Regions from separate parts of the Lelliottia sp. GFLA7 genome, predicted to be linked through region 2. Evidence: predicted binding sites of a transcription regulator. Region 2 holds the regulator's gene; each other region holds the start of a gene.
The links. The regulator LexA, encoded in region 2, represses DNA repair genes until DNA is damaged. The targets are predictions, from matches to a motif close to TNCTGTATGTACATACAGNA.
Positions count from the first base shown of each region.

Region 1 (10,344 bases), on a different contig from region 2:
AATCAACCAACTCGACGACAAAAATAAACTGGGCGTGAACAACGATGACATCGTTGCGCTTGGTATGACCTACCAGTTCTAATATTCAGATATAAAAAAACCCGGCGCGAAAGTGGCCGGGTTTTTTATTGCACGATTTACGCGGAGAGCTTCAGCTTTTCGTTGGTAAAATCATCAGCAGGTTCGAGCTTAAGTTCAAAGGTCTCCAGCAAAGCACGCGCTTTTTCATGGAATCCACGCAAGGTTTGCTCCAGACGCTCGACAACTTCCTTATCCTTAATGGTCGTCGCTTGCCAGTGGCCCGCTTTATTGAACAAACCAAAATGATAGGTGTAGGTGAAGCGTTTTTCTTCGGCTTCCATTTCCATCCACCAACCCCAGAATTCACGCTCTTCTGGAGCGGGTTGCACATTGACGCATACAGCCAGGCAGTCAAAAAAAAAGCGATTCTCTTCACACTGCTCTTCACGAATGTATGGGCCAAGAGCCATGAACTTCTTAATCAGTCTGCTTTTCGGGTGTCCACTCGGTAACGTCATTGCGATCTCCTTTTGTCAGTCCACTGTTTTACCAAACCATCAAAATTTAGCAATCTCTTAACACAATCTCTGCGTGATCCAACGTGTAATCTCTTTCAGCCCTTTGTCAAAATTCTGATACACCGGACTGAAGGGGATCTCCAGCAGTTTGCCATCCAAAGATGACGACGTGATTAAACGCGACTCTTCTTCCGGGCTGAACGGGTCATTTTTCCAGAAACCCGACATCATCGGGGTTGGGCAACGACGCCCCAGCAAACCCTGCGTTTTTAACGAGTAACGGTTCAGTTCTACGCGCAGCGCTTCATCTGATGCATCATGCATGCCAAGGCGGCTTGCCAGTACGTCCAGATACATTTCCGGCACGCTTGCCTGACGCTGCGGATCGCTGAGTAACGCGTGGACTACCGGCCCAAGACACGCGACCGCTTTCAGACGGGACGACTCCAGATACGCAAGGCGCACCGCGACGTTGGCCCCAAAACGGAAGCCAAATGCAGCCACGCGGGTGTGATCCACCCACGGAATATTCTCGAGTGCTTTCAGCGCATGCTGGTGCAGCAAACTGGAATCTTGCGTCAGTTTCCATTTCGATGAAAAACCGATCGACGGCATATCCAGCGTCAGCATCGCGATCCCTTTTGGTGCGAAGTAACGCTCAAACAGGCTGTAATAGTCAATTTGCAGGGAGTCGAGACCGCCGCACATCAGTACCGTCGGGAACGGGCCTTCGCCTGGCGGCATATGCAAGAATCCGGTCACCGATGCACCGCCGGGGATGGGGAATTCGATTTCACGCATGTTGCAGGGTAATCGCTGTGCCGCTTCTTCGTAAGCACGATTGGCCAGCGCCTGCGCTTGTTCAGCCAGGTCATCGCCTTTGAGATGGGGATAGGCCGCAATGCTGTAGAGATTGGCGGCGTGCAGCCAGTGTTGGCCGCTGAGGGTTTGATCTGGCTCCTGTGTCGCCTTTTGCTGCCAGACCATCGCCTGCGTGGCCCACTCGTAGATCCAGTTTCCGCCACGATACCCCACAACGGTATCGTAAAGTTCACTGTCGGTACGGTCGGCTTCACTCATGACGATGCGCGCCTGGACTTCGAGGATCTCACGCGCGTCAATACCGCGCCAAATCCACATCAGGCGGTTGATCATGCGATACCAGTGCGGCACGGTTTTGCCATCCAGGGCGGACTGAACTGCGGGCTGAGTGCCGGGGTTGAAACGACGCACCAGCGTCGACGTTTCCGGGTGCTTGAAACGGGGTTTGAACAGGGTTTCGCTGAGATTCGCCTGAGTCATTGCGCTCTGCCTCCATGATGACGTGTCATAGCGGCTATTGTAACGCGGTGCAGGCTAAATAAAACAACGCCCGGCATCACCGGGCGTTAAAAATAATGTCGAGGCGGTATTAACGGCCTGAAATTGGCGGGACGAAGGCCACGCCCATATCCCATGGCTGTTCAATCCAGGTATCCTGCGGGATATCGATAACGTAATCGTCAACCAGCGGCTGACCGGCCGGTTTGGCGAAAATCGTGACGAAATGCGCTTTTGGATACATGTCACGGATCGCAACCGCGGTACCGCCGGTGTCGACCAGATCGTCAATCACGATAAAGCCTTCGCCATCGCCTTCAGCGCGTTTCAGCACGGTCAGCTCACGCTGGTTATCGTGGTCATAGCTGGAGATGCAAACGGTATCAACATGACGAATACCCAGTTCACGCGCCAGCAGTGCGCCAGGCACCAGACCGCCACGGCTAACGGCAATAATGCCTTTCCACTGTTCAGAAGGCATCAGACGCGCAGCAAGCTTGCGGGCGTGAATCTGCAACATGTCCCAGGTGACGACGTATTTTTCGCTCATGTGAAGTGTCCCAGCCTGTGTATATACGGCTTAAAAAGTGTTCGAGGGGGAAATAGGTTGCGCGAGATTATAGAGATCTGACGCGCTAAAAACCAGTATTAAGCGGCGCTGGCCGGAGTTTTTACTTGCATTATGCTAGCAGCAGACGGAGAAAGTGGTATTCTCGACCTTATCTCGCAAGCCCGACTTGTGGTGACTATTAATCTGCTAACCCTGTGACCTGCAAGCTTGTTGCAGCGCCACGACAAGGAGACTCATCGTGTCTGAACTGTCTCAATTATCTCCACAGCCGCTGTGGGATATTTTTGCCAAAATCTGTTCCATTCCTCACCCGTCCTATCACGAAGAACAGCTTGCCGAACATATTATGGGCTGGGCGAAGGAAAAAGGCCTGCACGCTGAACGCGATCAGGTTGGCAATATTCTGATTCGTAAAGCGGCTACTGCAGGGATGGAAAACCGTAAACCGGTTGTGCTTCAGGCGCACCTGGACATGGTTCCGCAGAAGAACAACGACACTGAACACGACTTCACCAAAGATCCGATTCAGCCGTACATTGACGGCGAGTGGATCAAAGCGCGCGGCACGACGCTCGGCGCCGATAACGGTATCGGTATGGCGTCAGCGCTGGCCGTGCTGGCCGACGATCGCGTTGAACACGGTCCGCTGGAAGTGCTGCTGACCATGACCGAAGAAGCCGGCATGGACGGCGCATTCGGTTTGCAGGCCAACTGGCTGCAGGCGGATATCCTGATCAACACCGACTCAGAAGAAGAAGGTGAGATCTACATGGGTTGCGCGGGCGGGATTGATTTTATCTCTACGCTGCCGCTGTCCCGTGAAGCGGTTCCGGCCGGTTTCCAGACCTTCAAGCTGACGCTGAAAGGGCTGAAAGGCGGTCACTCAGGCGGTGATATTCACCTGGGCCTGGGTAATGCCAACAAACTGCTGGCGCGCTTCCTGGCGGGTCATGCAGACGAACTGGATTTGCGTCTGGTGGATTTCAACGGCGGTACGTTGCGTAACGCGATCCCACGTGAAGCCTTCGCGACCGTTGCCATTGCCGCGGATAAAGTCGACGCGCTGAAAAAACTGTCGACCGAGTATCTGGATATCCTGAAAAACGAACTGGCCGCGAAAGAGAAAAATCTGACCGTGGTTCTGGAAGCCGTATCCAGCGATAAAGCGGCGCTGACCAAACCGTCACGTGACAGCTTTGTTCAGCTGCTGAACGCGACGCCAAACGGCGTGATCCGTAACTCTGACGTGGCGAAAGGCGTGGTAGAAACCTCCCTGAACGTGGGCGTTGTGACCATGAGCGACGACAGCGCAGAAATCATCTGCCTGATCCGTTCTCTTATCGACAGCGGTAAAGAGTACGTGGTGAGCATGCTGGAATCGTTGGGCAAACTGTCTGGCGCGAAAACGTCTGCTAAAGGCAGCTACCCAGGCTGGCAGCCAGACGCAAGCTCTCCGGTGATGGCACTGGTGCGCGAGACTTATCAGCGTCTGTTCAACAGCACACCAAATATTCAGGTGATCCACGCCGGTCTTGAGTGCGGTCTGTTCAAAAAACCGTACCCGGATATGGATATGGTGTCCATTGGGCCGACCATCACCGGGCCGCACTCCCCGGATGAACAGGTTCATATCGAAAGCGTGGGCCACTACTGGACGCTGCTGACCGAACTGCTGAAATCCATTCCGGCAAAATAATCGCCCTCTCTTAAGAGAGTGACATGAAAAGCCCGGTTAGCGCCGGGCTTTTTTATAGCCCCAGTACCAGTTGTCGCTCAAGCTGAGGATCGAGCAGCGTGACATGCAGGCCCACCAGCCTGACTCCCCTTCCCGCGCGGCGTTCTTGCCAGGTTTTCTTTGCTGTCGCAATCAGATCGTCTTTGTTAAGTTTCGGCCAGACGTGTTCCTGCGTGGTTTGCTGGAAATCGTTAAATTTCAGCTTCACGCCCTGGCGCGCAATCAGCAGATCCGGCTTCACTTTTGCCAGCCGCCGTTCCAGCTCGGGATAAAGCTGTTCGGTGATAATCGTTTCGCAATCGTTCCAGTCGTGAATATCGTCTGCCAGCGTGCGCTCGACACCCACGGATTTGCGCAGGCGTTCATTGTTGATACTGCGCTCGTCAATCCCCTGACTGCGCTCCCACAGCACGCGCCCAAACTTACCAAAACGCTTCAGCAGCATCGCCAGATCGCTTTTCTGCACGTCTTCACAGGTGCGCAGCCCCAGGTTTTCCAGCTTGGCGGCGGAGACTTTGCCGACACCGGGTATTTTACTCAGCGGCAGGGTTTTCAAAAAATGCGGAACCTCATCGGGCGTGATCACGTACTGGCCGTTAGGTTTGTTGAGATCCGAGGCGATTTTGGCGAGAAACTTTACCGGCGCGATCCCCGCCGAAGCGGTGAGATTCAGTTCATCAGAAATGGTCTGGCGGATCTCCTGCGCCATTAGCGTGGCGGAGCCGTGGCAGTGCAGGCTGTCCGTCACGTCCAGATAAGCTTCATCCAGCGACAGCGGTTCAATAAGCGAAGTGTAACGGGAGAAGATTTCCTGAATACGAACCGAGGCCTCTTTATAAGCATCGAAACGGCCGGGCAGCAGAATCAGATGAGGGCAGAGCTTGAGCGCCATCGCTGTAGGCATGGCGCTGCGCACGCCAAATTTGCGCGCCGGATAATTGGCGGTGCTGATTACGCCACGCTTGACGCGGCTACCGCCAATCGCGATGGGGACATCCCGCAACGCCGGATTGTCTCGCATCTCTACTGCGGCAAAAAAGCAGTCCATATCGACATGGATTATTTTGCGCATAGTAAGCCCTCACTCATCACTGGATAAGTATACAGTAAAAGTTGAGACATTGAGAAGCACTCTGTCGCGAAGGCAATCGTCCGAATAAGGCGCGCTTTTACACTGTTCTTACAGTTATTCCGCCGTGAATGCAGTATAAAGAAAACTATTTTGTAAACTCATGGCTTCGCGCTTGCGAAAAAATTCAGCGATGCTAATGTGAGCGCTCCTAATCCAGAATATTCTGATTTCGGGTCTCTTTTGCCGTCCTGGCAAGTTGGTTTGGCTTTATCAAGGAACTTGTAGTATGCGTAAAATCGCATTGTTCATTGCGATGCTTCTGATTCCGTGTCTCTCGTTTGCTGGGCTATTAAGTAGCAACAGTTCAACAACACCAATCAGCAAAGAATATAAACAGCAGTTAATGGGATCACCGGTTTATATTCAGATCTTCAAGGAAGAACGCACACTCGATCTATTTGTCAAAATGGGCGAGACATATCAACTGCTTGATAGCTACAAAATCTGTAGTTATTCCGGCGGATTAGGCCCGAAACAGCGTCAGGGTGATTTCAAAAGTCCTGAAGGGTTCTACACCGTTCAACGTAATCAGCTCAAACCTGACAGCCGCTTTTATAAAGCCATTAATATCGGCTTCCCGAACGCCTATGACCGTGCACACGGTTACGACGGCAAATACCTGATGATTCACGGTGCCTGCGTGTCTATTGGCTGTTACGCCATGACGGACGGCGGTATTGATGAGATTTTCCAGTTTGTGACTGGCGCACTGGTGTTTGGTCAGGCGGGCGTGCAGGTGAGCATCTATCCGTTCAGAATGACGGATGCCAACATGCAGCGTCATAAGTTCTCGACCTACTCGGAGTTCTGGAAACAGCTAAAACCGGGCTATGACTACTTCGAGCAGACGCATAAACCGCCAACCGTTTCGGTTGCAGATGGACGCTACATCGTCAGCAAACCGCTGAGCCACGAAGTCGTCCATCCACAGCTGGCGTCAAATTACGCGGTCCCCGAGACAAAATAAGACCCACTCGCCTGGCATAATCTTTTGCCAGGTTTCATTGCCCGTCAGTGGCTGAGTGGCGATCACCGTGACCACATCGTTAGGTGTGGTCTCCGTTTGAAAATCAATTTCCACATCCGGATCGAGCAGCTTCGCGACACCAAACGGCGCGCGGCGCGTTATCCAAAACAGATTGGTCGAGCAGAACGCCATCACGTAGCGCCCATCCGACAGCAGCATATTAAAGACCCCCTTCTCACGCAGCTCACAGGCCAGCGAGCCGATGTATTTGAACACGGCGGTCATGTTGGTCGGCGTACGCGGATAGCGCTCGGCAAGCTTATGCAGCAGCCAGCAAAACGCCTTTTCACTGTCGGTTTCCCCCACTGGGCGGAAATTGCCCGTCTCCAGCGTTTTATAACCCGTCAGCTGTCCGTTATGCGCGTAAGTCCAGTTGCGGCCCCACAGTTCACGGGTAAAGGGATGGGTATTTTCCAGCGCCACTTCACCGCGATTCGCCTGACGAATATGCGCGATCACCGAGCGGGATTTGATCGGGTAATCCTGCACCAGTTTGGCAATCGGGGAGTTAAAGCTCGGTTGCGGATCTTTGAACGTGCGACAGCCTTTGCCTTCGTAGAAGGTAATGCCCCAGCCGTCTTTATGCGGCCCGGTTCCTCCACCGCGCTGCACCAGCCCGGTGAAACTAAAGCAGATATCGGTTGGCACATTGGCGCTCATCCCGAGCAATTCGCACATACATCACCTCCAAAAACGCCTGAACGCGAGAAGGCGTAATGGTTACAGCCAGTTTGGATACGGACAGCGCGCGACACCCGGCGCGTACCTGTGTACGTCACAAGTGCGAGCACTGCCCGGCTTCAAAATGGCAAACAAAAGAGCCGTCTTACTTAACCATCTCTTTTTCGATCAACTGAATCAGGATATGAATCACTTTGATGTGAATCTCCTGAACGCGGTCGGCGTAGCCGAAGTGCGGCACACGAATTTCAATATCCGCTGAACCTGCCATCTTACCGCCATCTTTACCGGTCAGAGTGATGACTTTCATCCCCTTCTCACGCGCCGCTTCGATCGCTTTGGCAACGTTTGCGGAGTTACCGGAAGTAGAAATACCCAGCAGAACGTCACCTTCACGACCAACCGCTTCAACGTAACGAGAGAAGATATGGTCATAACCGAAGTCGTTACCCACGCAGGAGATGTGGCTCACGTCAGAAATCGCAATCGCCGGATAGCCCGGACGGTTTTCACGGTAGCGACCGGTCAGCTCTTCTGCAAAGTGCATCGCATCGCAGTGAGAGCCGCCGTTACCGCACGAGATCACTTTGCCGCCTGCTTTAAAGCTGTCCGCCAGCAGAACCGCCGCGCGCTGAATTGCATGAATATTGGCTTCATCTTTCAGAAAGTTAGCTAACGTTTCCGCTGCTTCGTTCAGTTCGTTACGAATAAGATCCTGGTACATGAGGATAATCCTTCAGTATTGATGAAATAACTTACGGAGTGTACCGGATAGCGATAAAAGCGAGAAGCTAAAGCCATGCGAATCATCCGGCGTTTTGATGATTCGTGCCTGCCACACCCTGAACATTGTGAACCAGGTTGTAATTATTTTGTGAACGTATTGCTAAAAGAAATAACATCCACTACAACCATATCATCACAAGTGGTCAGACCTCCTACAAGACAGGGAGCTTTTCTTTATGATGATTTTGAGCATTCTCGCAACCGTTGTTCTGCTCGGTGTGCTGTTTTATCACCGCGTAGGTTTACTTCTGAGCAGCCTGATTTTACTGGCCTGGACCGCTGCGCTGGGTCTTTCGGGCCTGTGGACTATCTGGCTTGTCCTGCCGCTGGCCATCATCCTGCTGCCGCTGAACGTACCGGCGATGCGTAAGTCGATGATTTCCGCGCCCGTGTTTAAAGGCTTCCGTAAAGTGATGCCGCCGATGTCCCGCACTGAAAAAGAGGCAATCGACGCGGGCACAACCTGGTGGGAAGGCGATCTGTTCCAGGGAAATCCTGACTGGAAAAAACTGCACAACTATCCGCAGCCGCGTTTAACGGCCGAAGAAGTGGCCTTTATCGACGGCCCGGTTGAAGAAGCATGCCGCATGGCGAACGACTTCCAGATCACCCATGAAATGGCCGATCTCCCGCCGGAGCTGTGGGCGTTCCTTAAAGAGCATCGCTTCTTCGCGATGATCATCAAAAAAGAGTACGGCGGTCTGGAATTCTCCGCTTACGCTCAGGCTCGCGTCCTGCAAAAACTGGCAGGTGTCTCCGGGATTCTGGCGATCACCGTCGGCGTACCGAACTCGTTAGGCCCGGGCGAATTGCTGCAACATTACGGCACTGAAGCGCAAAAAGATCACTATCTGCCGCGTCTGGCTCGTGGACAGGAAATTCCATGCTTCGCGCTGACCAGCCCGGAAGCGGGTTCTGATGCCGGTGCGATCCCGGATACCGGCGTGGTCTGCATGGGCGATTGGCAGGGTCAGCAGGTGCTGGGTATGCGCCTGACCTGGAACAAACGCTATATCACCCTTGCGCCTATCGCGACCGTACTGGGTCTGGCCTTTAAGCTCTCTGACCCCGACAAACTGCTGGGCGATGAAGAAGATCTGGGCATTACCTGTGCGCTGATCCCAACCTCCACGCCGGGCGTTGAAATTGGTCGCCGCCACTTCCCGCTGAACGTCCCGTTCCAGAACGGTCCAACCCGTGGCGAAGACATTTTTGTGCCGATTGATTACATCATCGGCGGTCCGAGCATGGCCGGTCAGGGCTGGCGGATGCTGGTGGAATGTCTGTCGGTCGGTCGCGGTATCACCTTGCCGTCAAACTCTACCGGCAGCCTGAAGTCTGTGGCGATGGGTATCGGCGCCTACGCGCACATTCGCCGCCAGTTCAAAATCTCCATCGGCAAGATGGAAGGTATCGAAGAGCCGCTGGCACGTATCGCGGGCAACGCTTACGTGATGGACGCCGCTGCATCGCTGATCACTTACGGCATCATGCTCGGTGAAAAACCGGCGGTGCTGTCGGCTATCGTGAAGTATCACTGTACCCACCGCGCACAGCAGTCAATTATTGATGCAATGGATATCGCGGGCGGCAAAGGCATCATGCTTGGCGAGAGCAACTTCCTGGCACGCGGATATCAGGGCGCACCGATTGCCATCACCGTTGAGGGGGCAAACATTCTGACCCGCAGCATGATGATCTTCGGTCAGGGCGCGATTCGCTGCCATCCGTATGTGCTGGAAGAGATGGCGGCGGCGCAGAATAACGACGTCAACGCCTTCGATAAGCTGCTGTTCAAGCATATCGGCCACGTGGGCAGCAACAAAGTACGCAGCTTCTGGCTCGGCCTGACGCGCGGTTTGACCAGCGCCACGCCAACCGGCGATGCAACCAAACGCTATTACCAGCACCTGAACCGTCTGAGCGCTAACCTCGCGCTGCTGTCTGACGTGTCGATGGCCGTCCTGGGCGGCAGCCTGAAGCGCCGCGAGCGTATCTCTGCCCGTCTCGGCGATGTGTTAAGCCAGGTGTTCCTCGCATCTGCCACGCTGAAACGCTACGACGATGAAGGCCGTCACGAAGCGGATCTGCCGCTGGTGCACTGGGGCGTACAGGATGCGCTGTATAAAGCAGAACAGGCGATTGACGATCTGCTGGCGAACTTCCCGAATCGACTGGTTGCAGGCGCGTTGCGCGTGGTGATCTTCCCGACCGGGCGTCACTATCTCGCCCCGTCCGATAAACTCGATCACAAAGTGGCGAAGATCCTGCAGGTCCCAAGCGCGACGCGCTCCCGTATTGGCCGCGGTCAGTACCTGACGCCAAGCGAGCACAATCCGGTCGGTCTGCTGGAAGCGGCGCTGCTGGACGTCATGGCTGCCGATCCTATCCATCAGAAGATCTGCAAACAGCTCGGCAAAAACCTGCCGTTTACACGTCTGGATGCGCTGGCAGAACAGGCGCTGGCGGGTGGAATTATCGATCACACCGAAGCCGCCGTTTTGATTAAAGCCGAAGAGAGCCGTCTGCGCAGTATCAACGTCGATGATTTCG
Region 1 covers NZ_JBWLAQ010000014.1:16,753-27,096, reverse strand. Annotated here, with positions in the region: gene phoE (phosphoporin PhoE) at 1-82, shown strand, start outside; gene crl (sigma factor-binding protein Crl) at 138-539, opposite strand; gene frsA (esterase FrsA) at 597-1,841, opposite strand; gene gpt (xanthine phosphoribosyltransferase) at 1,951-2,409, opposite strand; gene pepD (cytosol nonspecific dipeptidase) at 2,669-4,126, shown strand; gene dinB (DNA polymerase IV) at 4,179-5,237, opposite strand; gene dpaA (peptidoglycan meso-diaminopimelic acid protein amidase) at 5,524-6,264, shown strand; gene AC07RN_RS20690 (class II glutamine amidotransferase) at 6,235-7,002, opposite strand; gene lpcA (D-sedoheptulose 7-phosphate isomerase) at 7,151-7,729, opposite strand; gene fadE (acyl-CoA dehydrogenase FadE) at 7,968-10,344, shown strand, end outside.
Region 1: the regulator LexA is predicted to act here: its motif matches at 5,255-5,274, upstream of dinB (DNA polymerase IV).

Region 2 (10,344 bases):
GAAAGTCGTGCGACAGAGGGATCGAGTTTGCTGCTTCCCTAATTTGCTCGTTTCCCCTCAATAATTCATGTTGCAGAAAGGCGGCAATTGAATAAATCCCCGGGAGCTTACGCAAGTAAATGACTGGGGTGAATGAAAGCAGCCAACGCATCTGCGGCTTGAATTATGACGGGGATATAAGAAATTGGGCTTCCCGTGGGAAGCCCTTTCTTTTTTTAGTTCGGCTGTATGTAGGGTACAGCGCGATGAATTCTTTAACGGCAACAATAGTGACAGATTTGATAAGTAAATCCTATTCTGTTCTAAGCCGTGCTGCCGGAAAAGTTACAGGTATGTGACGAACGCCTCAATACCTTAGTAACGAAAGCGGTTATTGCGCTGATAATTTGGGACTTTTGGCGGTTTCACTGCCCTTATGACCCACACAACCGCAATCGCCAGCAGTAACCACGGCAACAGTTTGATCATCAGCGCAAACAACCCGCCGACGAACATCAGCGCCGTGGCGACAACCAGCGCGGCGATAATCCCGAGCAATGAAATACCCGTCACCATCAGCATGACAAAAAATCCAATCACAAAAAGTAGTTCTAGCATGGCGCTCTCCCGAATATCCCACAACGATGCCAAAGCTATTACAAGAAACGTGCCAAAATTAACTTACTGATTTAGAAAAAAAACGCCCCGCAGCGATGTGCAGGGCGTGGTGAATTTGACGATCTTTTAGTGAAAATTATCGTTTGTCGGCGACCAGGCGCAGAGCGTGTTCCAGCACTTCAATATCTGCGCCCGCTTTATGCGCATTTTCACTCAGGTAACGACGCCATTGACGCGCGCCCGGAATTCCCTGGAAAAGCCCAAGCATATGGCGGGTGACGTGCCCCAGATAGGTGCCATTGCTCAGCTCACGTTCGATGTAGGGATACATCGCACGCACCACGGCAACCGGATCGCTGTCCGCACCCTCAATACCGAAGATTTCGCGGTCGACCGTCGCCAGAATACCCGGATTTTGGTACGCCTCACGCCCAACCATCACGCCATCCATATGCTGCAGGTGCGTTTTAGCCTCTTCGAGAGATTTAATGCCACCGTTGATCGACATCGTCAGATGCGGAAAATCACGCTTGAGTTGATACACACGCGGGTAATCCAGCGGCGGGATCTCGCGGTTTTCTTTCGGGCTAAGACCCGACAGCCAGGCTTTGCGTGCGTGAATGATAAACGTCTCGCACTCGCCTTTCCCGGCAACGGTATCAATGAAATCACACAGGAATTCGTAGCTGTCCTGATCGTCGATTCCAATACGCGTTTTGACGGTAACAGGAATCGACACCACGTCGCGCATCGCTTTAATGCCATCAGCCACCAGCTGCGCGTTGCCCATCAGACAGGCGCCAAACATGCCGTTCTGCACGCGATCGGACGGACAACCCACATTGAGGTTAATTTCGTCGTAGCCACGCGCTTCTGCAAGCTTTGCACATTCTGCCAGCGCGGCAGGATCGCTGCCCCCCAACTGCAGCGCCACAGGATGCTCTTCTTCGCTGTAGGCCAGATAGTCGCCCTTACCGTGAATAATCGCTCCGGTGGTCACCATTTCGGTGTACAGCAGCGTGTGACGAGACAACTGACGCAGAAAGTAGCGGCAATGTCTGTCCGTCCAGTCGAGCATCGGCGCGATGGAGAAACGGTGTGCAGGGAAAGTGGACTTTAATTCTGACGACATGGCGAAGTTTTAGGCATCTGCTGGAAAAGGGGCGCTACTATAGCACAAAGAAAACCGGAGGCGCATGGCCTCCGGATCTCCTTAGAACGTCACGCTCAACTGCGCGCCGGCGCCCCAGGTTTCGTCTTCGCCATACAGACCCATCAGATCCACATGGACGGTGTTGAACGGTGCAAATCCGACACCACCGGTGAACACGTTGCTATCGTTACCCTTCACATCCGCACGGTAACCGGCACGGACTGCCAGCCAGCTCAGCGGGGTGACTTCCGCACCGACGCCCACGTATTGTGAGTTTTCTTCACTTTTGAAGCCTTTGGTTTCGGTGAGGTCGCCATCAGCCGTTAAGGTCAGCAGATCGGTGTGCCACGCCACGCCAGCGGTCACCAACGGACGGATCTGGTAGGTATCTTTATAGTTCACCACCTCTCCCGTACGGCCATTACGGATACGGATGTCTTTGGTATCGATATCACGAGACATCAGGTTCTGCCCGCTCAAGCCTACCGTCCAGTTTTCGCCAAAATCAGCGGTCACACCGGCATCGACGTTAAAACCGGTATCGTCTGTACGGTAGCGGCTGCTGTTCCAGTCGTTGCTGTCGTAGTCGTAAATGGACGTGGTGTAGTTGTAGAGCCAGGTTTTCTGCAGTTTTGGTGTGATACCCACGGAAACTGGAACATCCGCAATATCAAACTGGCGGGCAACCGCAACACCGTAGTCAGAGACAATCGCTGCCCGGCCTGACGCCGTGGAGTTAAGGTTTTTGGTAATTTGATCGGTGCCGTTTAATGCGGCGTCCAGTGCAACCCCACCCGCGACAATTTTGCTGTTCTGGATGCTGCGCAGATAGTCGATATCTTGCTGATCGATAGAAGAGCTTACGCGCGCATGCGCATTGCCTTTCGCCACAAAGGCCACTGAGAGCACGTTATTAGGAATACTGACCGCAATACCTGCACCCGCATTTGCCCGCGCCGTTTTGCCTTTTAGACTGCTGAGTTCGTCAGCGAGATCTTTTGCCGCGCCCTGGAACTGATTAACAGAACCTAATGGGTTAGCGATAATCTCTGCTGCAGTTAGACTGTCCACAACATCGCTGTAGTGGTCAACTTTGTCACTGATGTCGTCGATTTGATCCTGAAGATTATCTTTATCCGTAATTCTGGCGCCAACGGACGGCAAAATGACGGTAATGTCATCATCCGGTTTAGCTTTAGCCAACAGCGCCGGGTTGATTAACACCCCGCTGCCATAATTGCCCGCCGCCACACCCGTACCACCCATTGCATCGCTACGCGCTTCCGTCCAGGTATTAGCGGCAGACGCCTGATTTGCCATCAGCAGAGATACAGCAATGCTAACCACCGAAAATTTAAAAGTTTTTTTCACAGTATGCCCGTCTTATAGTGTTATTAAACAACCCCCGCTATTTACGCCCATACGGGAGCGAACTATTGCTGTGAATAGGAACCAAAAGACCTGCTATTTCCTTAAGTTAAATCACCCAACTGGCCTATTGTATTTGTGACGGCCCTCAATATTTATAGAAGAGGAAATTATTTTCGCCCAGGTTTTCCGTCATGGGGACCAAAAAACTGCGGGGGATGGTCGACCCAACGGTCTTCTCGAGTGGCGGCATACATCGGGTTAAGCGGGTAGTAGATACGGTTGTGTTTTTTGTTCGCTTCCCCTACTACCAGCAGTCGTACATCTTCGTCGGTGTTGTTGATAAAGGTGTGGCATACGCCCGTTCCGGCAGGAAAACCGACGCTGTCCCCTGGCTCTAGCTTCCACAGATAACCGTTGATCCACACTTGCGGATGACCTTCAATAACGTGGATAAACTCTTCCTCGTCACTTTCTGCATGCGGATAGGAAGTGCGACGACCCGGCGGTAAGCGCTCATGATGGATTCCAATACGCCTTAGCCCCATTTTGCGAGCCAGCGGCGCACCAATTGCAAAGCGTTCTTCACTGTCCGGATACGTCGAATCGTCTGCTCCCTCGACGTCGCGCCAGTGTTGAATGCAGTCAGGTCTTTTCATTGTTTATCTCCCCATATTGCGTTGCGTCAGGTATAGCACACCGCGTGGGATCTCGGCGTTTTTAACAGAACATGATAAAGTGGGGGTTTTCCGGCCTACTACTCTTCGAGGTGCAAATGGATAAGACCACAACGCAGGAGCTGCTCGTGCAAGCTGAAAAGCTCTGCGCGCAACGCAATGTGCGCCTGACCCCGCAGCGCCTTGAAGTTTTGCGTCTGATGAGCCTCCAACAAAACGCGATCAGCGCTTACGATTTGCTTGATCTGCTGCGTGTTAACGAGCCGCAGGCTAAACCGCCGACGGTTTACCGTGCGCTCGATTTCCTGCTGGAACAAGGCTTTGTGCATAAAGTGGAATCAACAAACAGCTATGTGCTTTGCCACTTGTTCGATCAACCGACGCACACATCTGCGATGTTTATCTGCGACCGATGCGGAGCCGTGAAGGAAAAAGCGGCGGAAGGGGTAGAAGACATTATGCATTCGCTGGCGGCCAAAATGGGCTTTGCGCTACGTCATAATGTGATTGAAGCACATGGCCTGTGTTCGGCCTGTGTGGAGGTGGAAGCGTGCAGTCATCAAGATGCGTGTCAGCACGATCACTCAATTCATGTAAAAAAGAAGCCGCGCTAAAATGCAAATCGGGCGGCCTTTAAGCCGCCCTCAGGGATAGTACGTCCATGTATTTTCGGGTAGAACTTTTCGCTACAGAATTACCTACCAGCGATAATCGTGACGTTTTTCCCAATCACCGACCTCTTTCTCGGCCTGATCTTTCTGGTAACCGTAACGTTCCTGAATTTTACCGACCAGTTGGTCACGCTTACCTTCGATAATGGTCATATCATCGTCAGTCAGCTTACCCCACTGCTCTTTCGCTTTACCTTTAAACTGTTTCCAGTTACCGCCGATTTCGTCTTTATTCATAATCATGTCCTCATCGTTCGGTTATCACGTAAATTTGTATCGTCCGTTACGTTCATTTCCTGCTGGACGTGATAATAATTGTAGATAAGGATTCGGCAGTCGTTTCGATATTCAGAATCTTTAACCATTTTGCCAAAAGAAGCCGCTACGAGAACCAGCTGTTTTTGCGCCAGTGACGCCGCCAGATAACCCACAGCGACAGGCCTCGCAGAGCAAGAAAGACAGCTAACGCCAGCCACAAACCATGGTTCCCCAAATAGGGGACGGTGAGCAAGGTCAAACCGAAACCCGCCGCGGCGACCGCCATGCTATTGCGCATTTCCGCGCCCCGGGTCGCACCAATGAACATGCCATCCAGCAAATAACACCAGACACCCACCACCGGTAAAACCACTTGCCAGAAAATGTAATGACGAGCCAGCTCACGCAGTTCAGGTAATGACGTCAGAAGGGCGACAATATGCCCACCAAAGAGAGCGTAAATCAGCGCAAACACCAGTGCGACCAACCCGGACTGACGACAGGCAGCACGCCAGACTTCTTGTAATTTTCCGGCCTGCCGCGCACCGTATGCCTGACCCGAGTGGGCCTCAACGGCATAGGCAAAACCATCCAGCGCATAAGCGGTAAACGTCAGTAGCGTCATCAGCACCGCGTTGACCGCAACGATCTCAGGCCCAAGACGCGCGCCCAATACGGTCATCGCACCGAAGCATAGCTGGAGCAACAGAGAGCGCAACATGATGTCGCGGTTCAGCGCCAGCAGCTTGCGCATATTGCCCCGCCAGGCATTTTTCAGCATCGCGAGCGAAACGCCACGCATCACCAATACACGTTTGACCATCCATAAGCCGATAAAGAACGTGGCATATTCCGCGACAACGGTTGCCAGTGCGGCACCCTGCACATTCATATGCAAACCCATCACCAGCCACAGATCGAGAACGATATTCAGGACATTCCCCACCACCAGCAAAATGACCGGGGCACGGACATATTGCACACCGAGTAGCCAGCCAAGCAGAACGAGGTTAGCGAGTGAAGCAGGGGCGCTGAGCCAGCGAATCTCCAGAAAACGGCGCGCCTGTTCCAGCACGGCTTCGCTGCCACCGACAATATGCAGCGCCAGATCGATCAGAGGTGTACGCAATACGACAATCAGTAGCCCGGCACCTAACGCCAGGATCAGCGGCTGAACCAGCGCCCGCCCAAGGCGTACCGGATCTTTCGCGCCAAAGGCCTGGGCGGTCAGTCCGGTCGTGCTCATGCGCAAAAACAGGAGCAGCATAAAGAGGAAGCTGGTCGCCATCGCACCAATCGCGATGCCACCTAAATAGACGGGAGAATCAAGATGTCCAATGACGCCCGTATCCACCAGTCCAAGCAAAGGAACGGTGATATTGGAAAAAATCATTGGCAGCGCAAGACGCCATAATGCCTTGTCTGAAGTTGTCAGCAGAGACATAGGAAATTACCGGAAGCGAGATAAGACAGTCAGGCTGCGTGGATGACGCAGCCTGTCAGAGAGAAATTACAGCCATTCACCGTTGCGGATAACGCCAACCGCCAACCCTTCAATAGAGAAGGTTTGCTCGCGCAGATCCACCAGAATCGGAGAAAACTCACTGTTTTCAGGCAGAAGTTGCACGGTGTTACCCTGTTTTTTCAGGCGCTTAACCGTGACTTCGTCGTCAATACGCGCAACAACAACCTGTCCGTTGCGCACATCCTGAGTTTTATGTACCGCCAACAGATCGCCGTCCAGAATACCAATATCCTTCATGGACATACCGCTAACACGCAGTAAGAAATCTGCGCTCGGCTTAAACATACCCGGATCAACCTGATAGTGGCCTTCAATGTGCTGCTGTGCCAGCAACGGCTCACCCGCCGCAACGCGACCGATAAGAGGGATGCCCGTTTCTTCTTCCACCAGTAAGCGGATACCGCGAGACGCGCCTGAAACAATCTCAAGAACGCCTTTACGTGCCAGCGCTTTAAGATGCTCTTCCGCGGCGTTTGGTGAACGGAAGCCCAGGCGCTGTGCGATTTCCGCACGCGTGGGTGGCATTCCCGTCTGGCTGATGTGATCCCTGATGAGATCAAACACCTCTTGCTGTCTGGCCGTTAACGCTTTCATTCCGCCCCCTGGGTGTATATACAGTTATGCTGTGAGTATATACAGTCAAAGGCGAATTTGGAATCAAAAACTGCACAAAAAACCAGAGACTTATTCGATTCCTGAAAGCTTATCGAAAATGTGACCAAAGGAGGGTGACCCAGGTAATGGCAGCGATGATAATCGCCAGCAGTACAGCGGCAGAGCCCATGTCTTTCGCACGACCAGAAAGTTCGTGGAAATCAGAGCCAATACGGTCAACAACGGCTTCGATAGCGCTGTTGAGAATTTCCACTATCATCACCAACAGTACTGAGCTGATGAGAAGTACGCGGGTGATAGCATCAACATCAAGGAAGCACGCGATAATCACGGCAATAATTGCGGCAACGCCTTCTTGCCGGAAGGCGGCTTCATTTATCCATGCCGCGCGGAAACCTTTCCATGAATAACCGGCAGCTTTGATGATTCGGGTAAACCCAGTGGTATTATTGGCCATTAAAAGAACCTTTTATTAGATTTAGCGTCAGTAACAAGGGCTGCGGCGGGTTTCGCAGCAGCCTGAAGTATGACGGGTAACAACAGAAATCTTGCGCGCTTTCTGTTATCCTTGCGCCGCAATTGCATTATTAACCAGAGGCTTTACATCGTTTATGTCCGGCTGGCCACGAATTTACTACAAATTACTTAATTTACCATTAAGCGTACTGGTAAAAAGTAAGTCTATCCCGGCGGAACCCGCGCTGGAATTAGGGCTCGATACCTCACGCCCTATTATGTACGTTTTGCCTTATAACTCGAAGGCAGACTTACTCACGCTGCGCGCCCAATGTCTGGCGCACGATTTACCGGATCCTTTGGAACCCCTGGAAATCGACGGCACCCTTCTCCCTCGCTATGTGTTTATCCACGGCGGGCCGCGCGTGTTTACCTATTACACGCCGAAAGAAGAGTCGATCAAACTGTTCCACGACTATCTTGATCTGCACCGCAGCAACCCCGATCTGGATGTCCAGATGGTGCCGGTGTCGGTGATGTTTGGTCGTCGTCCAGGGCGTCAAAAAGGTGAAGAGAATCCGCCGTTGCGCATGCTTAACGGCGTCCAAAAATTCTTTGCCGTGTCATGGTTGGGTCGCGATAGTTTTGTTCGTTTCTCGCCGTCGGTGTCGTTACGCCACATGGCTGATGAGCACGGCACCGATAAAATTATCGCCCAAAAACTGGCACGCGTTGCGCGTATGCACTTCGCCCGTCAGCGTTTAGCCGCTGTGGGGCCACGCTTACCTGCGCGTCAGGATCTGTTCAACAAACTGCTGGCATCCAAAGCGATTGCTCGCGCGGTTGAAGACGAAGCGCGAAGCAAGAAAATCTCCCATGAGAAAGCGCAGCAAAACGCTATCGCACTGATGGAAGAGATTGCCGCGAACTTCTCTTACGAGATGATCCGTCTGTCTGACCGTATCCTGAGCTTCACCTGGAACCGTCTGTACCAGGGGATTAACGTTCACAACGCCGAGCGTGTGCGCCAGTTGGCCCACGACGGCCATGAGATTGTCTATGTGCCTTGCCACCGCAGCCACATGGATTATCTGCTGCTCTCCTACGTGCTCTATCACCAGGGGCTGGTTCCGCCGCATATCGCCGCCGGGATCAACCTGAATTTCTGGCCAGCAGGTCCGATTTTCCGCCGACTGGGCGCGTTCTTTATTCGTCGTACCTTCAAGGGCAACAAGCTCTATTCAACGGTATTCCGCGAATATCTGGGCGAACTGTTCAGCCGCGGCTACTCCGTAGAGTACTTTGTCGAAGGTGGTCGTTCCCGTACCGGTCGTCTGCTCGATCCGAAAACCGGGACGCTGTCGATGACCATTCAGGCCATGCTGCGCGGCGGTACACGTCCTATTACGCTGGTGCCGATTTATATCGGTTACGAGCACGTGATGGAAGTGGGCACTTACGCTAAAGAGCTGCGTGGCGCGACGAAAGAGAAAGAGAGCTTACCGCAGATGCTGCGCGGTCTGAGCAAGCTGCGTAATCTCGGTCAGGGCTACGTTAACTTTGGCGAACCGATGCCACTGATGACGTATCTGAACCAGCATGTACCAGAATGGCGAGAGTCTATCGATCCGATCGAAGCCATTCGCCCGGCGTGGTTGACGCCTACGGTAAACAATATTGCTGCCGATTTGATGGTGCGTATTAACAATGCGGGTGCGGCTAACGCCATGAACCTGTGTTGTACCGCGCTACTGGCCTCGCGTCAGCGCTCACTGACGCGCGAACAGCTAACCGAACAGCTCGACTGTTATCTCGACATGATGCGCCATGTTCCGTACTCAACGGACTCAACCGTACCGTCTGTGACGGCGGGTCAACTGATTGACCATGCGCTGCAAATGAACAAGTTCGAGGTCGAGAAGGACACGATTGGTGACATCATCATTCTGCCGCGCGAGCAGGCGGTGTTGATGACGTACTATCGCAACAATATCGCGCATATGCTGATGCTGCCGTCGTTGATGGCTGCCATCATCACTCAGCACCGTCGTATTTCCCGTCAGGAAATACTGCGTCATGTTGAAGTGCTTTACCCGATGTTGAAAGCGGAGTTGTTCCTGCGCTGGAGCAAAGACGAGCTGGCGGCAGAGCTGGATAAATTGACCGAAGAGTTGCTCCGTCAGGGGTTGATCGCGGTGAAAGGCGATGAGCTGCATATCAATCCGTCACGTTCTCGCACGCTTCAACTGCTGGCTGCTGGCGCACGAGAGACGCTGCAACGCTACGCCATCACCTTCTGGCTGCTGAGCGCTAATCCGTCCATTAACCGTGGAACGCTGGAAAAAGAGAGCCGCACGTTGGCTCAGCGTTTGTCTGTGCTGCACGGCATCAACGCACCAGAATTCTTCGATAAAGCGGTGTTTAGCTCATTGGTGCTGACGCTGCGTGACGAAGGTTATATCAGCGATACCGGAGATGCCGAGCCTGGTGAAACCATGAAGGTTTATCAGATGCTGGCGGAACTGATTACGTCTGATGTGCGTTTGACGATTGAGAGTGCAACGCAGGACGAGTAGCGGGTTTCTGCGATCCGCTTTAGTGCGGAAACTAAAACGGCAACCTGATGGTTGCCGTTTTGCTTTGGCCTTGTGCGGCCTGATGCCCTCACCCCAACCCTCTCCCACAGGGAGAGGGAGAAGACATCAAAAACGACAACGGTGTTACCGTTTTGTTTTTGGCCTTGTGCGGTCTGATGCCCTCACCCCAGCCCTCTCCCACAGGGAGAGGGAGAAGACATCAAAAACGACAACGAGGTTGCCGTTTTGCTTTTGGCCTTGTGCGGTCTGTTGCCCTCACCCCAGCCCTCTCCCACGGGAGAGGGAGCAAACACTAAAAACGGTCACTATCGAGACCGTTTTGCGTTGACCTAAGACCAGTAACTCATCGCCAGACCTAAAAACAGCACCAGTCCAACGTAGTTATTATTCAGGAAGGCTTTAAAGCAGGCTTCACGATCGCGCCTGG
Region 2 covers NZ_JBWLAQ010000003.1:33,527-43,870, reverse strand. Annotated here, with positions in the region: gene AC07RN_RS10495 (NADPH:quinone reductase) at 1-42, shown strand, start outside; gene pspG (envelope stress response protein PspG) at 355-597, opposite strand; gene dusA (tRNA dihydrouridine(20/20a) synthase DusA) at 734-1,729, opposite strand; gene AC07RN_RS10480 (conjugal transfer protein TraF) at 1,811-3,070, opposite strand; gene AC07RN_RS10475 (cupin domain-containing protein) at 3,289-3,777, opposite strand; gene zur (zinc uptake transcriptional repressor Zur) at 3,894-4,409, shown strand; gene AC07RN_RS10465 (CsbD family protein) at 4,494-4,703, opposite strand; gene dinF (MATE family efflux transporter DinF) at 4,849-6,168, opposite strand; gene lexA (transcriptional repressor LexA) at 6,235-6,843, opposite strand; gene AC07RN_RS10450 (diacylglycerol kinase) at 6,953-7,321, opposite strand; gene plsB (glycerol-3-phosphate 1-O-acyltransferase PlsB) at 7,476-9,896, shown strand; gene ubiA (4-hydroxybenzoate octaprenyltransferase) at 10,247-10,344, opposite strand, start outside.

Region 3 (10,344 bases), on a different contig from region 2:
TGCTGGTCAATCGCGTGCGGATGCCGATAAAGCTTAAAATCACGCTCGCCCGAATCCTGTTCCAGCTCAAAAGCTGGGGAATGGCGGAGATTTTCCTCGCCGGTATTCTGGTGAGTTTCGTCAAGCTAATGGCGTATGGTGACGTGGGGATCGGCAGCAGTTTTATTCCCTGGTGTCTTTACTGCGTACTGCAGCTTCGGGCTTTTCAGTGTGTTGACCGCCGCTGGGCCTGGGATGATATCGCCCCCGCGCCCACGTTAGCGCAAACAGTGAAAGTGGGGGTTCCCGGTATTCGTCAGGGATTACGCTCATGTTCATGCTGTACTGCGGTGCTGCCAGTCGATCTTGAAGAATGTCCCCGCTGCGGGACCAAAGGGCATGCCCGGCGTAAAAATAGCCTTCAGTGGACGTTAGCGTTGCTGGTGACGTCTATCATGCTTTATCTGCCCGCCAATATTTTGCCTATCATGATTACAGATTTGCTGGGCGACAAAATGCCGTCGACAATCCTCGCCGGTGTGGTGTTGCTGTGGGGCGAAGGATCGTATCCCGTGGCGATGGTGATTTTTATCGCCAGTATCATGGTGCCGACGTTGAAAATGATCGCGATCGCGTGGCTGTGTTGGGATGCTAACGGCCACGGTAAACGCGACAGTGAACGAATGCATTTGATTTACGAAGTTGTCGAGTTTGTGGGCCGCTGGTCAATGATCGACGTGTTTGTGATTGCCGTTCTCTCTGCGCTGGTGCGCATGGGCGGACTGATGAGTATTTATCCCGCTATGGGTGCGCTGATGTTTGCGTTGGTTGTTGTGATGACGATGTTTGCGGCCATGACCTTCGACCCTCGTTTATCGTGGGATCGTGAGCCAGAGTCAAGCCATGAGGAAGAGTGAGAGCATGGAAAATAAGAGTGGAGAGGCGAAAGTTCAGAAGGTCAAAAACTGGTCGCCAGTGTGGATCTTCCCCATCGTGACGGCGCTGATCGGGGCCTGGATCCTGTTTTATCATTACAGTCATCAGGGGCCAGAAGTGACGCTTATCACCACCAACGCTGAAGGCATTGAGGGCGGGAAAACCACCATCAAGAGCCGTAGCGTAGATGTGGGCGTCGTGGAGAGCGCAACGCTGACTGACGATTTAACGCATGTTGAAATTAAGGCTCGCCTGAACGCCGGCATGGAAAAGCTGCTGCACAGCGATTCCGTATTCTGGGTGGTTAAACCGCAAGTAGGCCGTGAAGGGATTAGCGGTCTGGGAACGTTACTGTCGGGGGCATATATTGAGCTGCAACCGGGATCGAAAGGAAACCAGCCTGGCCGGTATGATTTGCTTGATGCACCGCCGCTGGCCCCGCCTGATGCGAAAGGTATCCGGGTGATTCTGGACAGTAAAAAAGCGGGGCAGCTAAGCCCTGGCGATCCGGTATTGTTCCGCGGATACCGTGTGGGTTCAGTCGAAACCAGTACGTTCGATCCGCAAAAACGCACCATCAGCTATCAGCTATTTATTAACGCGCCAAACGATCGTCTGGTGACCAGCAATGTTCGTTTCTGGAAAGACAGCGGTATTGCGGTGGATCTGACGTCGGCGGGGATGCGTGTCGAAATGGGCTCGTTAACCACGCTGTTCGGTGGCGGTGTGAGTTTTGATGTTCCGGAAGGCATGGAGCTTGGTCAGCCGGTAGCGGCAAAAACGCCGTTCAGACTCTTCGACGATCAGAAAAGCATTCAGGATGCGCTTTATACCGATCATATTGATTACCTGATGTTCTTCAAAGATTCCGTTCGCGGTTTGCAGCCTGGCGCACCGGTCGAATTCCGTGGCATCCGTCTGGGTACCGTCGGCCAGGTCCCGTATTTCGTCCCTGGTCTGCGTCAGTCTCTTGATGATGATTATCGAATTCCCGTGCTGATTCGTATCGAACCGGAGCGTTTACTGAATCAAATAGGCGAAGCGAAAGATATCAGTGGGCATATTAATGACCTCATGAACCGTGGTCTGCGTGGCTCGCTGAAAACCGGTAATCTGGTTACAGGCGCGCTATACGTTGATATGGACTTCTATCCGAAAGCGCCTGCGATGACGGGTGTGCGCGAGTTTGGTGGTTACAAGATTATTCCGACGGTGAGCAGTGGTCTGGCACAAATCCAGCAACGCCTGATGGAAACGCTTGATAAGATTAATAATCTGCCGCTAAATCCGATGCTTGAGCAAGCGACAAACAGCCTGGCGGAAAGCCAGGCGACGATGCGTCGTTTGCAAACCACGCTGGATAATATCAATAAGATCACCGCGAATCAGTCGATGCAGCAGCTTCCACAGGACATGCAGAAAACGTTGCGCGAGCTTAATCGCAGTATGCAGGGCTTCCAGCCTGGCTCAGCGGCTTACAATAAAATGGTGGCGGACATGCAGCGCCTGGATCAGGTCTTACGTGAACTGCAGCCTGTATTGAAAACGCTGAATGAGAAGAGTAACGCGCTGGTATTTGAAGCGAAGGACAAAAAAGATCCTGAGCCGAAGAGGGCAAAATAATGAAAAAGTGGCTATTCATCGTTGGCGTCATGGTTTTAACGGCCTGTAGCTCAGGAAGTGATAATAAAAGTTACTACCAGCTGCCACTCGCCGCGCAAACGGGCGGGCAAACAAGTACTTCTCAGGGCAACCGTCTGCTGTGGGTTGAGCAAGTTGTGATTCCTGATTCACTCGCTGGCAACGGCGTGGTGTATCAGACCAGCGACGTGCAATACGTGATTGCGAATAATAATTTATGGGCGAGCCCGTTGGATCAGCAGCTACGCAATACGCTGGTGGCGAATCTGAACAGTCAGTTGCCGGGTTGGATAGTGGCTTCTCAGCCGCTGGGTAGCGATCAGGATACGCTCAACGTCACCGTAACGGGCTTCCATGGCCGTTATGATGGGAAGGTTATCATTAGCGGAGAATGGCTTCTGAATCGCCAGGGGCAGCTGATTAAGCGTCCGTTCCATCTTGAGCTGAAACAGCAGCAAGACGGATACGACGAGATGGTCAAGATGCTGGCGCAAGGTTGGGTCCAGGAGTCGGCGAGTATAGCGAAAGAAATTTCTCGCCTGCCATAAGTAAAATTCATTACCTAAAGCCGCAATTCGCGTTTCGCTGATTGCGGCTTTTTTTCGTTTTCATTTCAGGCTGATACTTGTGCGGCGTCACAATTTTTGTACAAATGATATTCCATGTAGCTCACAAATATGACACTGGCGTGAATTTTGCGCATTGACGCAGGGAGGGATTCAGGTTATTCGTTTACTGTGCTTGCGTATTTTGCAGCCACTGTTTTCTTTCCACCAGACCAAAGAATGAGGGAAACGAGGCATGAAGAGACAGAAACGAGATCGCCTGGAACGGGCGCACCAACGTGGATACCAGGCTGGAATCGCCGGACGCTCAAAAGAAATGTGTCCTTACCAAACGTTAAATCAACGTTCTTACTGGTTAGGGGGCTGGCGAGAAGCCATTGGGGATAGGGTTCTACTTGCGTGACACGTCTCTTTAGAAACAGAAACCTCCGCATCGCGGAGGTTTCGCCTTTATGCTCTTGTCATAGCAGCAATCAGAACGCAGAAGTGTCCTGGAACAGGCCGACTTTCAGATCGTTTGCGGTATAAATCACGCGACCATCTACCAGCACTTCACCATCCGCCAGACCCATCACCAGACGACGGTTCACAATGCGCTTGAAGTGGATTCGGTAGGTGACTTTTTTCGCAGACGGCAGAACCTGACCGGTGAATTTCACCTCGCCTACGCCCAGTGCGCGGCCTTTGCCTTCGCCACCCAGCCAGCCCAGATAAAAACCAACCAACTGCCACATTGCATCCAGGCCTAAACAGCCAGGCATGACCGGATCGCCGATAAAGTGGCAACCGAAGAACCACAGTTCTGGGTTGATATCGAGTTCCGCTTCAACGTAACCCTTGTCAAAGTTGCCGCCGGTTTCGGTCATTTTCACGACACGGTCCATCATCAGCATGCTTGGAGCAGGTAACTGCGGGCCTTTAGCACCAAACAGTTCACCACGACCAGAGGCAAGAAGATCTTCTTTTGTATAGGATTCGCGTTTATCTACCATGTTCTCAGTAAGCCTTATTTTAGTGAAGCACGCAGGATAGCTAACACGTGTACGCTGAACAAGTCCGATCAGTTGGGACTAAACCAGCTCAACCAGCGTAACGGCCACGGATAACGATGACGAGCATCCTGTTGCATTGCCTGAGCAATACGTTCCTGGATAGCCTGCATCAGCGTTGTTTGACCTTCTGCATCCCAGACCAGATTGGTCAGTAAGGGTAGCGCATCTGTAATATCGTCAATGGCCCAGATAGAAAATTGTCCAGCCTCAACTGCGTCAAGTACGCCCTGACTCAGACTCAGATGGCGAGCGTTTGGCGCAGGGATAATGACTCCTTGCTTGCCGCTAAACTCACGTTGCTGGCAAATATTGAAGAAACCTTCAATTTTCTCGTTCAGCCCGCCAACGGGTTGAGCGCGGCCAAACTGATCGACTGAACCGGTGATAGCGATGCTCTGGTTAATCGGGACATCGGCAAGGGCACTGATTAACGCACACAGCTCAGCCATCGAAGCACTGTCCCCGTCGACTTCGCCATAGGACTGCTCAAACGTCAGTGAGGCGGAGAAGGGGATTTGCTGTTCAAGTTGAAGTTCTGACATCAGGAACGCTTGCATAATCATCATGCCCTTAGCATGAATATTCCCGCCTAGCTCAGCTTTACGTTCGACGTCAGTAAACTCACCATCGCCAATGTGTACGACGCAACTGATGCGCGAGGGTTCGCCAAAGGCACGCGGATGTCCGGGGAACTCAACGACTGACAACGCGTTAATCTGGCCTACTCGTTCGCCTTCGGTTTCGACCAGGATTTGCTCAAACAGGATTTCATCCTGCATACGATCGGCAAGATACCCTTCTCGCCATTCACGCTGCGCCAGCATCTGCGAGAACTGTTCGCCCGTAAACGATTCCTGCCCACAGATAACGCCCACTTCGCGTAATTGCTTTCCAATCCACAGAGGGCATAGCGGGAGCGTTTCCTGGTCACCCGTGTAGCGCGTGGCCTCACGAATTAAACTCGGCCATGCATCTTCCGCTGGTATTGGCAATTCGTAACGCTCAGCCATGGCCATCACCCACTGACCCCATTGCGACATATCGTCGGCATCGGCAATCTGGATGTTATCTTCAAATTCGGAATAGACAGCCTGTTCGGCTAATTCCGGCTCCATTTCCTGGAAATCAGCCAGCGACTCGCGATCGCCAGTCAAAATCACTTTTAACGAAACGGGCATCGAAGGCACGGAAACTGGCAATGGGCGCGATTCGTCATAGGAGAGCCAGTCGAAACGCTGATGAGTCACAATTGTCTTCAGACGCATCCACAGCAGCGGTTGTGCCATAAGCGTGCGCAGCGAGATAATCAGGACACCACCGTTGGCTTTATGCACCAGCCCCGGTTGTAAGCTCAACTCGCCGTTAAAATGACGCAGGCAGCCAAAGAGTTGTTCAGCTTCAGCCCACTCGGCCGTTATGACTTCGCCCATGGCGGCGAAGTCATCTTCAGCGTGTGCGGCTGGCTCGAAAGTAACATCACGTCCCGCGATACGGTATTGGCCGCCATATACAGTGCTTTCTTCAGGCCGCAACTCACGCGCAGCATCGGCAATCAGCGCCAAATACTCAGCTTCTTCAGGAGCCTTCAGCAGCATGAAAGGGGAGGTTGTCCATGGACTTAACACCTGCTCAAGCGCGTAGTGCAAACGCGGTTGCGTATCGCTAAGTATGAAGTCGTGCTCTTTTGCGAGGTTTGGCTGTGTAAATAGCGTCTGATAGCTTTCGGTATCAGGAACTAAATCACGCCATGCTAGTTTCGTAATGGTCAAAGTTGATGTTTTTTAGTTAGATGTAAAACCGTGGAGTATACCGTAAGCATCGGTCTCTGCCCAACCGGGATTAGGTAAATCAGGCAGCGAAAGCGGCGTAACAGCTCACAGGATATGATTTCTTTTCAGCAGATTGTCAAAAAACTGATATTCTGAACAGAGTTACGAGGTAACACTGAGATCGCAATGAAATATCAACAACTGGAAAATCTCGAAAGCGGCTGGAAATGGAAGTACCTGGTCAAAAAGCACCGTGAAGGGGAGCTGATCACCTGCTACATCGAAGCCAGTGCTGCAAAAGAAGCGGTGGATTTATTACTGACACTCGAAAACGAACCGGTGCATGTTAATAGCTGGATAGAGAAGCATATCAACCCAGCATTACTGAACCGTATGAAACAGACCATCCGCGCTCGCCGCAAACGGCACTTTAACGCTGAGCATCAGCACACTCGCAAGAAATCAATCGATCTTGAGTTCATGGTCTGGCAACGATTAGCGGGGCTTGCTCAACGGCGGGGTAAAACGCTTTCTGAAACGGTCGTACAGTTGATTGAAGATGCGGAGCACAAAGAGAAATATGCCAACCAGATGTCTACGCTGAAAAACGATCTTCAGGCGATGCTGGGAAAAAAAGAGTGAACCACGTTTCTTCAGATAATAAAAAACCCCGCATGGCGGGGTTTTTTTATAAGACGATAACTTATGCCGCAGGCTGAGTTACAACGTCTTTGATACCTTTAACTTCGATCTCTACGCGACGATCTGGTGCCAGGCAGTCGATCAGTGCAGCGCGAGGTTTCACGTTGTCACAGGTAGCGCCAGTCACTGGGTTGGATTCGCCCATACCACGTGGAGAGATCTTGTTAGCTGGGATACCTTTAGACACGAGGTAATCAACTACAGACTGTGCACGTTTCTCGGACAGACCCTGGTTGTAAGCGTCAGAACCGATACGGTCGGTGTAACCCAGAACCACTACTGAACCGTCTTTAGGATCCAGATTGCTCAGCTGAGTGTACAGCTGATCCAGTGCCTGCTGACCTTCTGGTTTCAGAGTCGCTTTGTTGAAGTTGAACAGAACGTCAGACTTCAGAGTGAAGTGCTTGGTCTGTACTTCTGGAGCAGGTGCCGGAGCTGGAGCAACGATTGGCGCTGCTTCTTCCTGCTGGCCGAAACGATAGGAAACACCTACGCTCAGCATGCCGTTGTCTGGACGAACACCAACGGTGTTGCCGTCGCCGATGTTGTTAACCCACTGGTATTCCAGACGGGTAGCGATATCGCGGGTCATTGCCCACTCTACGCCACCAGCGAATACTGGAGATACGCCAGTGTCATGGTCGTCGCCACGGATGCTGTTGCTGGAGTCTGCGCGCCATACCATGCCGCCCAGACGGGTATACACGTCCAGATCGTCAGTTACCGGGTAACCCAGTTTAGCGGTCAGCTGTACGCCTTGAGCTTTGAATGCGCCGTTAACGTTGTCGCCTTTGTATGGCATACGACCTAACCAGTCGTAACCCATTTCAAAGCCAACATACGGGTTAACCTGATAGCCACCAAACGCACCTGCACCGAGCTGGCTTTCATGAGTTGGGCCATCGTTGTTCAGGGTGCTGTTGTACCAGCCAGTGTCGTGGAACTGAGACCAGCCCAGTTTGCCACCTGCATACCAGGTATTATCTTTCGGAGCGGCCTGCGCTACGGTAGCGAAGCCAGCCAGTGCCACTGCAATCGCGATAGCTGTCTTTTTCATTTTTTGCGCCTCGTTATCATCCAAAAATCGCCATGAAGATCTCGTTGAGAAATCACGGTTAAATCCTTCACCGGGGGGCGAGCTCAAACTAGTAACTCTACCGATATCTTCGGCTTAGACCGAGCACCCCTGGCGATGTAAAGTCTACAACGTAGTTCAAAACTTACAAGTGTGAACTCCGTCAGGCATATGAAAAAAAAAGCTCCGTATACATAATATTTAACATTTTGAATGCGGATTTTATGCTGTAAAATTAAGGGAAACCGCGCCAGACAGGCGTTGACGAAGTTTTTTCTTATGGAACTAATCGGCTGTCCAACTGTCAAAAAAAGTTCCAGGAAAAATCTTAAATTTACTTAATGATACAAATTAGAGTGAATTTTTAGCCCAGACAGGTGTCCTCTGCCGAGAGAATCGGGATTAACTGGACGCATTATCAAGCCGATCGCGTTACCTTCTTCGGCGGCTTCAACCAAACGAAAATGTTCATCTTCCGTTAATTCTTCTGATAGCCAGCCAATCACCACGCTGTAATTCCCAGTGCGCAATGCGCGAATCATTGAATCTACCGTATGGCATGGGGCGAGTTGGCTAATCTGCATCACTTTCGCGAGCGGTAATCCAGCAGATTGAACCCATTCGCGACTCAATTTTTGCTTTGGCGTTAACCAGAGCTGCCAGCGTGACTGTTGACCGAGCTGCTGCAATAACGGCAACAACAGCAACTGTGTCATCAAGGGCTGGTCTTCACGATAAACCACTTCACTTATCATCCCGGTCGAAACACGCTCGAAAGTATTTTGCGTGTCATTTCCCGCGGATGGAGAAAAAGATGTTGAGCGATTTGCATAGATTGAAGTGTGCATAATCATTCCAGCCCTGTAGTTACTGTATGAATATACAGTAACCCCTGTATGACTAAAGATCAACCTCAATTTCGGAAAGCGCCTCGCAAATTTCGTTCGAGATCGGCCAATATGGAAAATTCATCTTGCCGAGTGACAATAAGTTGCCTATTTTTCTGCTAGCGGATCCGATAGTAATTAATGGCGTTGTTACTGCATGATTTTAAAGGATAATATCATGAAAAAGATATCATACGAACGGATCTATAAATCCCAAGAATACCTCTCATCTTTGGGTGATATCCACCATAGGGCACTTTTTGGTGGCTATACATTAGCGGTAAATGAGGCTGTGTTCGCCATGGTGTCGGAGGGCGAACTGTATCTGCGAGCGTGTGAAGAGAGCGCGCAGTACTGTGTAAAACATAATTCGGCATATCTGGAATTGGTAAAACGTGGCAGGCCCGTTCTGTTGAACTATTACCGCGTGGATGAGGGGCTTTGGCAGGATCGGGAAAAGCTCCTGCAACTTTCCAGCTTTGCATTAGAAGCAGCACGACTGGAACGTGTCGAGCGGGATAATCGGCACAGGCTCAAAGATTTGCCCAACCTGACTTTCCAGATTGAAGTTCTCCTCTACGAAGCGGGTATTACCAGTGAAACGATGCTCCGAATGTTAGGCGCTGAAGAAAGTTGGCTGAAAATTAGAGCTAAAAACAAGCACCTCGGCATTAAGGTCCTGTTTGCTCTCGCGGGGGCTATCGAAGGGTTACATGAGGCGGCACTCCCGACTGCCAGGCGTCGGGAGCTTAATGAGTGGTTTAATGCGCTTTCTGTAAAGCCTGATAATCATTCCGATAAGTAGCGATTTGTTGTTGTAGTCGACAGATCTCGGGCAGAAGGGCAATGAGCAAGCCCGTTTGCTGGAGGATAAGCGGAGCTTTGCTGTCTGTACCGGGATCAAAATGCGCGATGCGCTGGCTGAGTTCGTCAATCGCCATTTGTACACGTGGCTCGTCAGCGGGACGATGATGAAGCGCATCGTCAACGTAACATACGGTGTCATCAAGTAAGGCTAGGATGTTGGGATTAGTTAACTGTTCACGATGCGCACCCAGGGTCGAAATATAGCTGGTGAAGGTGTGGTTAAGACATAGAAGCCGGAAGGCTACCTCGCGAATTTCTGGTGTTGCACGGGGTTCCGTTGACATGTTCGAGACAACTGAAGCCAGTTCCGCATCACGGTTGTGCGCATCACGTCTGGCAATACGATACGCCAGACGGTTGTCACGACCCTGATGGTACTGCTCAAGAATAGCGTCGAGATAGCGGCAGTTCGCATTGATCGCGAGATCCAGTGCGCGCGGTAAGTTCCTGAAACGCCAGTCTGGCCAGATAAAGCTCACTGCTGCCCAGGCAATGGCGCAACCAATTAGCGTGTCAATCACGCGTGGCAGCGCAACTTCAAAGCCTTCACCTAGCAGGTTGAAGCAAAGCAGAACCAGCAGGGTGATGAACATCGTAGCGTGCGCATACTGGACGTGACGAAATGCGAAAAACAGGACCCCGGTAATCACTATAAGGATCAGTTGTCCTTCAATTGACGGGACGAAATAGAGCACAGGAAGCCCAATGGCGACCCCCACAAGGGTTCCGATGATTCTTAACGCGAGCCGGTGACGCGTCGCATTATAGTTTGGCTGACAGACAAACAGGCTGGTCAGCAGAATCCAATAGCCATGGTTTAAGCCCGTTATTTGGATAAAAGCATAACCTGTGCAAAGCACGGCAGACATC
Region 3 covers NZ_JBWLAQ010000001.1:505,625-515,968, reverse strand. Annotated here, with positions in the region: gene pqiA (membrane integrity-associated transporter subunit PqiA) at 1-896, shown strand, start outside; gene pqiB (intermembrane transport protein PqiB) at 901-2,538, shown strand; gene pqiC (membrane integrity-associated transporter subunit PqiC) at 2,538-3,104, shown strand; gene rmf (ribosome modulation factor) at 3,358-3,525, shown strand; gene fabA (bifunctional 3-hydroxydecanoyl-ACP dehydratase/trans-2-decenoyl-ACP isomerase) at 3,596-4,114, opposite strand; gene AC07RN_RS02605 (AAA family ATPase) at 4,183-5,943, opposite strand; gene matP (macrodomain Ter protein MatP) at 6,130-6,585, shown strand; gene ompA (porin OmpA) at 6,647-7,702, opposite strand; gene sulA (SOS-induced cell division inhibitor SulA) at 8,059-8,568, opposite strand; gene AC07RN_RS02585 (TfoX/Sxy family DNA transformation protein) at 8,786-9,412, shown strand; gene yccS (YccS family putative transporter) at 9,369-10,344, opposite strand, start outside.
Region 3: the regulator LexA is predicted to act here: its motif matches at 8,589-8,608, upstream of sulA (SOS-induced cell division inhibitor SulA).